DNA from 2 places in the Arthrobacter sp. AD-310 genome. Region 2 is predicted to be linked to the other one. Evidence: predicted binding sites of a transcription regulator. Region 2 holds the regulator's gene; the other holds the start of a gene.
The links. Region 2 encodes LexA, which represses DNA repair genes until DNA is damaged. Its sites were predicted from a motif close to TCGAACANNTGTTCGA; they were not measured.
Positions count from the first base shown of each region.

Region 1: ACYQ1Z_RS10840 (DUF6504 family protein) is a predicted target of LexA. The motif match lies at 4,253-4,268, and genes of this name have one in related genera.

Region 1 covers NZ_BAAHNO010000015.1:27,627-33,936, forward strand. The annotation lists gene thrS (threonine--tRNA ligase) at 1-282, opposite strand, end outside; gene ACYQ1Z_RS10835 (DNA polymerase III subunit alpha) at 400-3,888, opposite strand; gene ACYQ1Z_RS10840 (DUF6504 family protein) at 3,885-4,223, opposite strand; gene ACYQ1Z_RS10845 (hypothetical protein) at 4,370-4,759, shown strand; gene ACYQ1Z_RS10850 (chorismate mutase) at 4,778-5,098, opposite strand; gene ACYQ1Z_RS10855 (VOC family protein) at 5,118-5,540, shown strand; gene ACYQ1Z_RS10860 (SOS response-associated peptidase) at 5,579-6,310, opposite strand, start outside.
Region 2 covers NZ_BAAHNO010000032.1:32,809-39,118, forward strand. The annotation lists gene priA (bifunctional 1-(5-phosphoribosyl)-5-((5-phosphoribosylamino)methylideneamino)imidazole-4-carboxamide isomerase/phosphoribosylanthranilate isomerase PriA) at 1-507, opposite strand, end outside; gene ACYQ1Z_RS17430 (hypothetical protein) at 550-711, opposite strand; gene hisH (imidazole glycerol phosphate synthase subunit HisH) at 712-1,482, opposite strand; gene hisB (imidazoleglycerol-phosphate dehydratase HisB) at 1,479-2,105, opposite strand; gene ACYQ1Z_RS17445 (histidinol-phosphate transaminase) at 2,167-3,285, opposite strand; gene ACYQ1Z_RS17450 (LysM peptidoglycan-binding domain-containing protein) at 3,366-3,758, opposite strand; gene lexA (transcriptional repressor LexA) at 4,122-4,856, shown strand; gene ACYQ1Z_RS17460 (ATP-dependent DNA helicase) at 4,866-6,310, opposite strand, start outside.

The DNA of each region.
Region 1 (6,310 bases), on a different contig from region 2:
GCCGATGCCGAGTTTGGCGTCGGGGCGCAGCTGCTGTACTGCCTGGGCCATCACGTGTGCGGTGGAGTGGCGCAGGACGTTCAGGCCGTCCGGGGAGTCGATGGTGACGCCTTCGATGGTTGCGCCTTCGGGCAGTTCCTGGTCCAGGTCCTTCAGTTCGCCGTTGACCCGGGCTACGACGACGTCGCGGCGCTCAAAGAAGAGTTCCGCACCGGTTGTCCCGGTAGTCACCTTGGTCTCTTCGCCATCGACGACGAGGGTGATCTGCTGGGCATCTGACACGGGTGTCTCCTATTCAAAGTTCAGGCTTCATAGCTTGTGGCGTACGGGGACCACAGCCAGCCATCGTCCATGCTATCCGTTCGGCAGAGGGCCGACCAACGCGGCACGCAGGCCGGGTCAGCCGTTGAAACCGGTGATGGCAAGGCTCCTGTTGATGCCGTCCAGTGGGTGGTCTTCGGCAGGGAGGGGGGTTGCCGAAGGCGGGAACGGCAGGGTTTCTGTCCGGCTGAGGTCCCAGGCCATGCTTGCGCTCAGGCTGATTCCGCGTGGTCCGGTCCGCCTTGTGGTACCGCGAATCAGCAGCAGCCTGGTGCCGAACAGGAGCGGCCCGGCGTTTTCCTGGGCTTCGTGGAAGAAGACCGAATCGATACAGCCGGTACCGTCGTCGATGCTGATGAACACCACCCGCCTGCCGCCACGCATGGGAGGCGTCTGGGTGGCGACCCGAACACCTGCCACCAGGACTTCGGTGCCGTTCCTCAGGCCAAGGAGTTTGTCCGCGGTGGTGACACCCAGTTTGTCCAGCAGGGGCCGGTGGCTGTCCATCAGGTGGGTGCTGACGTCGACGGCCATCAGGTCAAGCTCGGCGCGCACAGTCTCCACGAGGGTTGGTTCGGGCAGGCCCGGTTTAACGTTCCGAAGTTCCACATCCCCCAGCGGGAGCGACAGCTGCCCTTCGAGGACCTCCACGCCCTTCTTCCCGGCCGTTCCGGCCTGGAGTTTCTGCAGGTGTTGCACGAGGTCGGCCCTGTTTGCCGCCCCGCCGGCTTCGCGGTGGAGAGAATCAAATGCCCCCAACTGGGCAAGCCGCTTGATGGTGGGCTTGCTGATCCTTGACCGGGCACGGAGGTCCGCGAAGGAGTCGTAGGGTTGCCCGGCAACGATCCGTTTCAGCTCAGTGGCGGACAACCCGTAGATCCCCTTCAGGCTCAACCTGATTCCCAGTTTCCCGGCATCCGTGCCCGCCGGAATCCGCTCCACCCGGTATTCGGCTTTGCTCTTATTGATATCGAGGGGAAGGATCGGGATGCCCAGCCGGCGCGCTTCAGCAACGAGCAGCCGTTTGGGGTACATCCCGGGATCGTGCTCCCACAGGCCGGCCAGGAACGCTTCCGGGTGGTGTGTTTTCAGCCAGGCCGACTGGTACGTGGGTACGGCGAACGCAGCACCGTGGGCTTTGCAGAAACCAAAACTGGCGAATGACTTCAGGGTTCCCCAGACATGGTCCACAACGTCAGGTGAAAAGTTCCTTGCCTTCGCTTCCCTGCGGAAATACTCCTCAACCTGCGCCTCCCCTTGTTCATTGCTCAACGCCCGGCGGAACTCATCGGCTTTCGCCAGCCCGCACCCGGTCATCACATCGAAGGTCCTCAGGATCTGTTCGTGAAACACCGTCACCCCGTGGGTTTCCTGGAGCACCGGCTTGAGGAGCGGATGGGGGTACACTTCGGGCGCGAAACCGTGCCGGTGCTCCAGGAACGGCCGGACCATGTCCGATTTCATGGGGCCGGGGCGGAACAGGGAGATGTCGATGATGAGGTCATTGAATTCCCGTGGCGCCATCTTGCCGATCAGCTCACGCTGGCCCGGGGATTCGATCTGGAAGCACCCCAACGTGTGGGTACTCCTGATCAGTTCATAGGTGGCTTCGTCATCCAGGGGGACGGCGTTGAGGTCGATGAGGCCATTGTCGGCAATGTAGTCAGGCCCCGAACCGTCCGGGCCGGGGGCATGGTTTCCAGCCGTAACCACCTCGTCCCTGCCGGGATGGATGCGGATGATTTCCCGGACCGCGAAAGCCATGGCGCTTTGCATCCTGACGCCAAGGACGTCAAGCTTCAGCATGCCCATTGGATCCATGTCGTGCTTGTCGAACTGGCTCATGGGCAACCCCAGCCCGCTTGGCTGCACCGGGGTCCTGTCCAGCAGGGTGGCATCGCCCAGGATCACGCCGCAGGGATGCATGGAAATGTGCCGCGGCAGCCGGTCAAGGCGTTCGGTCAGGTCCACCAGCAGATCCAGCTGCTGGTTCCCTTCGGTTTCACTTTGCCCGACCCTTCCGGCGAACTCCCGAAGCTCAGGTTTTTCCTGCAATGCCTCCCGGAATTTACTGGCGGAGAACCGCCAGAGCTGCTTGGCAATTTCCCCTACTTCGCCATCATCCATGCCGAGGGCAAGCCCGGCATCGCGCACGGCCCCCCTGGCCCGGTAGCCGTTTTGCATGCTCATCAGCGTGACCCGCTCAGCACCGAAACGTTCAAAAATCTTCCGGTACACGTTATGGCGTTCGGCGCTTTCGACATCGATGTCAATGTCAGGCAATGTGGCGCGGTCCTGTGAAAGGAACCGCTCGAAGATCAGGTCATGCTGGAGCGGGTTCACCTGGCTGATGTCAATCAAATAGTTGACCAGGCTGGATGCCCCCGATCCCCGCGCAGCAGCCCTGACACCCATGTCCTGGATCATCCGGGAAACCTCCGCAACGGTCAGGAAGTAGGAGGAAAAACCCAAATTCCGGATGATGCCCAGTTCATGGTCGAGCCTTGCCAGCATGGAGTTTTCGGCTGTCCCCCTGATGCCCGGGAACCGCCTGCCGATTCCTGAGTGGCAGCGCTGCACCAGCTCGGCGTGCGCGTCCTGGCTGATGCCGATGACCGAGGCCTCGGGCACCACCGGCTGTTTCCATCCCATGTCTGTTACGGGGTCGATCCGGCAGCGGTCGGCGAGCGCCTCGGTTTGGGCCATCAGCTGTTGGAGGTCTGCCGTGCCGTACCCGGCTGCAGCAATGATTTCCTTGGCAAGCTGCAGCATCTGGGCGGAGGTTTTCAGCCAGCCCTGGCCTGTGGGCTGAAGCAATGGTTCACCGGCCAGTTCCGGCAGGGACTTCAGGGTGCGGGCAGAATCCAGGACATCAGCGGTGGGGGCCCCGTCTGCCGCACAGTACCTCACGGCGTTGGTGAGGATTGCCGGAACCTGGTGTTCCTCCGCCAGGCGGAGCATGCGGACCGCATGGGCCGTGCTGAGCGGTGAACCCGGCGCGCTCAGCTGGGAAACAATTTCGGCAGCAACTGTTCCCGCGGGCATGGCATCCAGCCACTGCTTGAATAGTGTCCGCGGGCGCAGGTAGCGCCGTCCTCCCATCGCGTGGCCAACGTCCGAGTCGGGACCGATCAGTACTGTCAGCACAGGCTTGAGCGATGCCGGGTCCAGCGTCCGGGAAGCCAGTTCGGCGCGTGTCACAGCAACAGGCACCACTCCCCCGGATTTCCCGGAGGTCCTGGCGTGGGCGTCGGAGATCAGGCGGCAGAGGGCGCGGTAACCGGCCCCGTTGTTGTGCCCCCGGGCAAGTACCACAACCCTGCCCGCCACCTGGGTGCGGTGGTCGCCGTCGTCGTCAAGGATGGCCAAATCGACGCCCACAATGGGGTCTATGCCTGCTGCCATACAGGCTTTCAGGTGCTTGATGGTTCCGTAGAGGCCATCACGGTCGGTGCAGGCGAGCGCCGTCGCCCCATCAGCGGCAGCGGCCTGCGCCAACTCCTCCGGCCAGGAAACACCATAGTGGGCACTGAAGGCAGTGGAAACGTGGAGATGCGTAAAGCTCATGCTGTTCTGTGGTGGAGGGCGTCATGGATCCGCAGGAGCCGCCAGCGGCCGCTGCGGAGATGTCGCGTGAGGTCAAGGGTGAGTGGTTCCTGCTGAGCAGCGTCCCTGGGTTTGCCGTGCAGCGCGGGTACAACCTGCACCCGCCATATTTCGTGGTCGACAACCCCGGGACCGCTTCCCAAGGGGGCCCTGCTGTCTTCGGCCCACCACTGCCGGCGCTCGTACCAGCGCAGGGGCTCGGCGCAGACGTCATAAGAGATGCCACCCCAAACAACGCTTCGGGGCTGGCCTTCCGGGGCGCAGTCGACATCAACGGATTCGCTGAACATGCCCATAGCGCCTCCTTGATGACCCTGGAATCAGTTCGAATATTTGTTCGAATATCTCCAGTCTACGCCGCGTTGGCAGTGCTGCATAGAAAAGTGGGCTGCTGCTGGAAAGAGGGGTGGACGGACTGTTCGGCAGGGAGCAGGATTGAGCCATGAAAACCCAAGACGCACTCCTCAAGCAGGCAAGCATCAAGGCCGAGGACTCCACCCTCGTAGCAACCTTCGACATCGACGGCACCATTCCCGCATCTGGCGCCTATGTCGTAGGCCTGGTTGGAGCCACACCCGACTATTCGTCCCAGCGGCGCCTGTGCGTCGAGTTCATGAACGGTGAAGCCATAGCTTTTTACTCGTTTAATCGGGAACAGGGAGTAGAAGAAACCTATGACCTGTCCGGCGTCTCGCACTCGGAGAACTCGATCACCGCGCAGTTTCCGGTAGCGGCCATCAACGGGCTTGGCGAGGGGCACACCATGTCGGCCTTCAGCGAGGCGGACGGCAGGGAGTTCCAGCACGGCGTTCCCGTGGAGGAAAGCCTGTAACAGCTGGGCCGGCGCGGCTCAGCTGTTTTCTTTATGGACGCGCATCTCCAGTTCAATGAACCCGGAGATCATCGTCCGGTACGTCGATTCGACGATGTCCGGGTCGATGTCCTTCTTCTCTGCGGCTGAGCGGACGTGCTCAATGATCTTTTCCACGCGGTCGGGGGCACGGACCTCGGCGTCGTCGCCCTTCAGGGTCCCGGCGATCCGGATCAGCCGTTCGCGGCGGGCTATGAGGGTGACAATCTGGTCATCCACCTCGTCAACAGCAACCCGGACGGCAGCGAGCTGTTCCTTGTCGGCCAGTGCGTCCCTATCGTTTCCTTGAATCGTCGCCATCATCTGACAGTATCGAAGCATGCAGCCCAGAGTCGACTTCATCTCATTAGGTGTCCGCAGCGTCCCGGCCTCCCGCGCGTTCTATGTTGACGGCCTTGGCTGGCCTGTCCACAAGGAAGTGGAAGGGGATGTGGCATTCATCCAGGTCAACCACGGCCTGGTCCTGTCCTTGTGGGACGCGGGCCAGATGCAGGCCGAGGCAGGCGTGGGAGCGCCCGGCCCGGTCCCGTGCATCACCCTCAGCCACAACCTGGCAAGCCCTGAGGAAGTGGACCGGGTGATGGCGGAGGCCGCGGCCGCGGGAGCCACGGTTGTCGCTGAACCCGTGACCCAGCCGTGGGGCGGGTACAGCGGCTATTTCGCCGATCCGGACGGCTTCCGCTGGGAGGTGGCGTACAACCCCACATGGGCAGTGGACGACGCCGGGACAGTCACCATATAACGCCCGGTTCACCGGTCGCCGGGCTGCTTGAGCCCAGGCTAGAACAGGGCTGCCACCGGACGAATCAGGTCAGGCCCGTTGTTGCGCACGTTGCCAACCTCCTTGCCCACGGACTCCACCTGCCAGTCGGCGGCCACGTCCTTGACGCCGGACCGCACCAGGTCCACCAGTCCGGCTGCGTCATCAGCGTCCGGGTCGAGCCAGGCCTGCATGGTGGCTTTGTCCATGGGCAGGGGGACCCTGTCGTGCAGGGCGGTGAGCTTGCCGAACACCGTTGACTCGGAGCCGGGCGGGGGCGTGTCAGTGGTCAGGATAGAGGTGGAGAGCAGCCATTGCCCCGGTTCACCCGCCGGGACGGACGGGTCCCTCCACCACTCGTACAGCCCGGCGAACGCGAGCCCGCGCCCCTCGCCGGGGTGCACATAATACGGCTGCTTCGACTTGCCCGGTCCCTGTTTCCACTCGTAATAGCCGTCCGCCGGGACGGCGCACCGTCGGGACTGGACGGCTTTCCGGAACGCGGGCTTCTCGAGCACCGATTCGCTCCGGGCGTTGATCATCCGGGAGCCGATGCCGGGATCCTTGGCCCAGGACGGAACCAGGCCCCATCGCGCCACATGCAGCTGCCGCACCTGCCGGCGCCCAGTGTTATGGTCAAGCCCAGTGCCGTCGTCAAGCCCAGTGCCGTCGTCAAGCCGAGTGCCGTCGTCGATCAGCCGCTCCAGCACGATAGGGACGTCATCCGTGGGCGCCACATTCCATGACGGCGG
Region 2 (6,310 bases):
GTACCGGGCGCAGCCGGCCTCTTCGAGGCGGCCCAGCACCTCCCAGAGGTCGCCGCCTTCCTTGGTCCAGCCGCGCCCTGCCAGCGTGGTTCCGCGGACGTCCAGGCCGACGGCGATTTTGTCGCCGAAGCGGTCAATGGCCCGGCGGGTCCACTCGGGGTTTTCCAGTGCGGCGGTGCCCAGGTTGACGCGGGCGACACCCAGGTCCAGAGCGGCTTCAAGGGTGTCGTCGTCGCGCAGGCCGCCCGAGAGCTCCACCTTGATGTCCAGCCGGCCCACCACTTCGCGCAGCAGTTCGGCGTTGGAGCCGCGCCCGAAGGCGGCGTCAAGGTCCACCAGGTGCACCCATTCGGCACCCTGCTGCTGCCAGTTGAGCGCGGCTTCCAGCGGCGTGCCATAGCTTGTCTCGCTGCCCGCTTCTCCTTGGACCAGCCGGACAGCCTGCCCGTTCACGACGTCGACGGCGGGCAGCAGTTCAAGAACCGGCAGATCGGTTGCGGTGGTCATCATCATCCTCAGGGTTGGGTGCGGGCTGTCACGAAGCGCAGGTCAGTTGCCCGGCAGCGTCAGCAGGTAGGCGGCGAGCAGGGACATGCCCGCCAGTACGAAAAACGAAATTTGCGTCCACAACGGCTTGTGCTGCTGCCGGAAGGACAGGGCGCCACCCACAAGCAGGCCGGCGAGCCCCATCAGGACAACGGACCACCACATCTAGGCGGTGCCGCCGGGCTGTTCCCCCGGATCACCGGCCGGTGCCGCACCGGCGGCCGCAGGGCGGTGCAGGGCTTCCACCCAGTTGCGCAGCAGCCGGGCACCGGCGTCACCGGACTTCTCCGGGTGGAACTGTGTGGCGCACAGCGGCCCGTTTTCGACGGCGGCGATGAACGGGGCTCCGTGTTCGGACCAGGTCACCAGGGGCGGGGCCATCCGCGGCTGGATGACGTCGAAGTTCCATTCCTGGACGCCGTAGGAGTGGACGAAGTAGAAGCGTTCGTTCTCCACACCGGCGAACAGTTTGGAACCCTCCGGCACCTTAACGGTGTTCCATCCCATGTGCGGCACCACGTCCGCCGGCAGCAGTTCGACCTTGCCGGGCCATTCGCCAATGCCTTCGGCTTCGGTGCCGTGCTCGACGCCGGCTTCGAACAGCACCTGGAGGCCGACACAGATACCCAGGACGGGGCGCCCGCCGGCGACCCGGCGGCCGATCAGGCGGATCCCGTCCACGGCCTTGAGTTCGCGCATGACCGTTTCGAAGGCGCCGACGCCGGGAACAACGAGTCCGTCGGCGTTCAGGACGTCGTCCGGCTTGGCGCTGAGGACGACTTCTGCGCCGGCGCGCTCGAGGGCCCGGACGGCGGAGCGGACGTTCCCGGAGCCGTAGTCGAGCACGGTGACCGTGGGCTTGCCTTCCGGCGAGGGCAGTTTCCGGGAGGCGGACGGGTCGATGATGGCGCCGTCCTTCAGGACCTGGCCGCTCACAGTGCGCCCTTTGTGGAGGGGATGCCTTCCACCCGGGGGTCGGGCTCGACGGCGGCGCGCAGCGCACGGGCGAAGGCCTTGAATTGGGCTTCCACGATGTGGTGGGGGTCGCGGCCGGCGATCACGTTCATGTGAAGGCAGATGCCTGCGTGCAGGGTGATGGCTTCAAAGACGTGGCGGGTCAGCGAGCCGGTAAAGTGCCCGCCGATGAGGTGGTATTCCTGGCCGGCCGGTTCGCCGCCGTGCACCAGGTAGGGCCGGCCCGACACGTCGACGACGGCGTGGGCAAGGGCCTCGTCCAGCGGAACGGTGGCCTCGCCGAACCGGCGGATTCCCGCCTTGTTCCCCAGCGCGGTGCGGAGAACCTCACCGAAGGTGATGGCAACGTCCTCGACGGTGTGGTGGACATCGATGTGGATGTCGCCTGTGGCTTTGACCGTCATGTCGATAAGCGAGTGCTTGCACAGCGCAGTGAGCATGTGGTCGTAGAACGGAACGGAAGTGTCGATGTCCGAAACGCCGGTACCGTCCAGGTTGATCTCCACGAGCACCGAAGACTCACTGGTGGCACGCTCCATGCGTGCAGTCCTGGCCGCGGCCGTGTTCGATCCGGTGGAACTCATGCTCAGGTGTCCTTTGAGGGAGGAGGGGTGTGTGCGGGCGCGGGGCGCCGGTACTTCAAGTCTAGGCGGGAAGCGCAGCCTGGCTGGCAAGGATGCTTTCCAGTGAGGTGAGGAACGTTGTGGTTTCGGTCTCAGTGCCGGCAGTCACGCGGAGGTGGCCGGGGATTCCAACGTCGCGGACCAGCACGCCGGCGTCCAGCAGTTCCTGCCACACCTGGCGCGGGTTCTCCAGGCCGCCGAAGAAGACGTAGTTGGAGTCCGAAGCCGCCGGTTTGAGGCCCATCCGGGTCAGTTCGGCGACGATGCGGTCGCGCTGCTTCTTGATGTCCTCGACGTCCGCCATCAGCGCTTCGCGGTGTTCAAGCGCTGCCAGTGCGGTTGCCTGCGTGATCGCTGAAAGGTGGTACGGAAGCCGGACCAGGCGCAGGGCATCCGTCACTTCGGGCGCGGCAGCCATGTAGCCGAGGCGTGCACCGGCGAGGGCGAACGCCTTGCTCATGGTCCTGGAGACAATAAGCCGTTCCCGCCCGGGAAGGAGTGTCAGGGCACTGGGCGTTCCGTCGTGCGCAAACTCGTGGTAGGCCTCGTCGACGATCACGATGGTTTGGAATTCCGCTCCGGCCTCATAAACAGCCTCGACCACATCCAGGCCGAGTCCGGTCCCGGTGGGGTTGTTCGGTGAACACAGGAAAACGATGTTCGGCTGCAGTTCCTTGACCTGGCGGGCCGCCGAGGCTGCGCTGAGGCCGTAGCCTTCCTCGCGTTCGCCCTTGAGGTACCCGGTGTCCGTGCCGCTGGCCAGCAGCGGGTACATGGAGTACGTGGGCGGGAACCCGAGCGCGGTGCGGCCGGGTCCGCCGAAGGCCTGCAGGATTTGCTGGAGGACCTCATTGGATCCATTGGCGGCCCAGAGGTTCGACTCGGCGAGTCCGTGGCCGAGGTACTCGGCCAGAGCCCTCCGAAGCCGGGTGAACTCCCGGTCCGGATAGCGGTTAAGGCCTGCGGCCGCTTCCGAGACCGCCTCGGTGATGGCAGCCCGGACATCCTCCGGCACCCCATGGGTGTTCTCGTTGACGTTCAAGAGGATGGGAACATCCAGCTGCGGCGCCCCATAAGGGGTCAGCCCGCGGAGGTTGCTGCGGAGGGGAAGCCGGTTCAGACGCTCAAGCTGGTCGTTCACCCGAACAGTTTAGTGGCCGTTCCGACCACCGGAAAATGTGACAGTGAATGTTCGCGCAGGGCGTGCACCGCCGGCGGCGGTCAGCTGGTGGGAATGAACAGTTGCTGTCCGGGCTGGACTGCGGCCGCGGAGAGGTTGTTCAGCTGCACGATCTCAGCGACAACGTCGCGGGCATCGCGTTCCGGCGCCACGGTGCCTGCAATGGCCCACAACGACTCCCCGGGCTGGACGGTCACGGTGACGGTTGGCGTCACCATGATGTCCTGCGCCGAATCGGAAGCCTTGGCGGGAGAGTTGAAGAAGCCGGCAAGCGACAGCAGCAAGGCCGCCAGCAGCACCAGCGGGATGCCGATCAGGACGATCTTGCCCCGGCGCGTAAGGCGCAGCGGGGGCAGGGGCGCCGTTTGCGACTGCTTTGTGGACCTGCCGGAAACGCGTGGCCCCTTGGCCTGTGGTGCGGATATAGCTGACATGGACTGAGCCCTCCTGGACCGTGTGTACTGCCCGTTATGCCTGGTGCTGCCGGAAATGCCTGACGCTGCCGGAAACCCTGCTTCCTGCCAGTAAAGGCCGCCCCACCGACATTCCGGCGACCTGTTCGAACTGCAGCAGCAGGAGTAGAACACATATTCGAATAACGCTTTTTTAGTTTTAGCATCTTTCGACGAACCTTGTCGAGACTCGCTAGAACAAATGTTTGAAAAAGCCAAGTGGCTGGCCTAGTTTTGAAGCAAGAACAACCACCCTTGAAGTTGATCAGCAGGGTCTGACATTCAGGGGTGCAACTCAGTCCGGCGCCGTCGCAAGCCCGGTGGCAACCGAAAGGCATGGCGAATATGGCAGCAGCAGCCACCGGGGGAAGGGCACCCGCGCAGCCGAAAAAGACTGCAAGGGGGCTGACTCCCCGGCAGAAGAAGATTCTGGAGACCATCCAGCGGTCGGTGAACGAGAACGGCTACCCGCCGTCCATGCGCGAGATCGGCGATACCGTTGGCCTGGCGAGCCTTTCCAGCGTCACTCACCAGCTCTCCCAGCTGGAGAAACTCGGCTACCTCAGGAGGGACCCGAAGCGGCCGCGTGCCATGGAGGTGCTGATGCCGCTGACGCTGGACGCGGGGACAGCAAAGCAGGCCCAGGCCGCTCCCGCCCCGGGCGGAGACTCAACCGCCACCGTGACCGGGCTGCCCACCGCCGTCGATACCGCCATGGTGCCTCTCGTAGGCCGGATTGCCGCGGGCGGTCCCATCCTGGCGGAGCAGGTAGTGGAGGACGTTTTGCCGCTGCCCCGCCAGCTGGTGGGACAGGGTGAACTGTTTATGTTGAAAGTTGCCGGCGATTCGATGGTGGACGCGGCCATCTGCGACGGCGACTGGGTGGTGGTGCGGCGCCAGGCAGACGCCGCCAATGGGGATATCGTGGCCGCCCTCCTGGACGACGAAGCCACGGTCAAGACGTTCCGGCAGCGCGACGGCCACACCTGGCTGCTTCCGCAGAACACCCAGTACGAACCCATCCTCGGCGACCACGCCACCATCATGGGCAAGGTCGTATCCGTCCTGCGGTCCCTGTAACCGCAGCTTTTAACCGCTTTCCCGGGCCAACCGCTCCAGGGCAGCCACCGCCGTCTTCCGGTCGGTCGTGGCCCAGAACGGGGGCAGCGCTGCGCGGAGGAACCCTGCGTAGCGCTCGGTGGCCAGGCGGGAGTCCAGCACAGCCACCACGCCTTTATCGCCCGTGGACCTGATCAACCGTCCTGCTCCCTGGGCCAGCCTGATGGCGGCGTGCGTTGCGGAGACGGACATAAAACCGTTGCCGCCTGCCTGAGCTACTGCCCGGGACCGTGCGGTCATCAGGGGATCGTCCGGGCGGGGGAAGGGGATTCGGTCGATCACCACCAGCCGGCACGATCCGCCGGGGACATCCACCCCCTGCCACAGGGACATGGTGCCGAACAGGCAGGTGTCCGGCTCATCCGCGAACTGTTTCACCAGGGCTGTCATGGTCGAATCCCCCTGGCACAGGACCGTGATGCCCAGTTTCGGCCGCAAAGCCTCTGCGGCTTCCTCGGCGGCGCGCCGGGACGAAAAGAGGCACAGCGCCCCGCCGCCAGAGGCGCGGATGAGGGCCTCTAGTTCAGCCAGCGATTCCGGCGACGAACCGCGGCCCGGCTTGGGCAGGTGCCCCGCCACGTAGAGGATGCCCTGTTTCGGGTAGTCGAACGGGGACCCGACGTCCACTCCGGTCCAGCCGGGCGCGCCCTCGCCCACCAGGCCCAGGCCGCCGGCGGCAGGCTCGAATGCCGAGCCTATGGCGAGTGTTGCGGACGTCAGGATGACGGTGTGCCCGGCAAACAGTCCTTCGCGGAGCCGGCCGGCAACGGACAGCGGTGCGATATTGATCAGGACCGGCGCGGCTTCGTCCGGTTGCGAGTATCCCTGGCCCGGTTCGAAGGTGCCCGCGCGGGAAAACCAGACCACTTCCCTGTTTTCCCGCGCGGCGAGGAGCCGTTCACACAGTTCCAGGATGAGCATCAGCCTGGACCGGGCAAGCTGCCGCCCGCCGTCGGCCGCGTTGCTGCTGTCCCCCTTTGAATCGGACAGCGCCGCGCGGCAGGCGTCCCGCAACTGGTCGATGCAGTCCAGCTGCTCGTCGTTCAATCCGTTGGGCAGGAGCCCGTTCTGCACGCCCGTGAGTGCGAGTTCGAGATTCGCGGCGGCGGCGTTCAACGCGTCAACGGTGATGGCGGTGTGCTTTCGGGCGCCGGCCGCGGCGGCATGGACCATGGCCACGGAGAGCTGGCCGGATACGGCGCCCGTGACCCGGTCCTGGAGTTCGTGGGCTTCATCAACCACCACAACGTCGTACTCCGGCAGCACCGCGAGGCCCTCGAACGCACTGACGGCAAGCATGGCGTGGTTGGTTACCACAACGTCCGCTTCCGCCGCGTCCTGCCGGGCGAGCTCGCTGAAGCATTCCTCGGCGAGCGGGCACTTCTGCGCTCCCAGGCACTCCATGGAGGTCACCG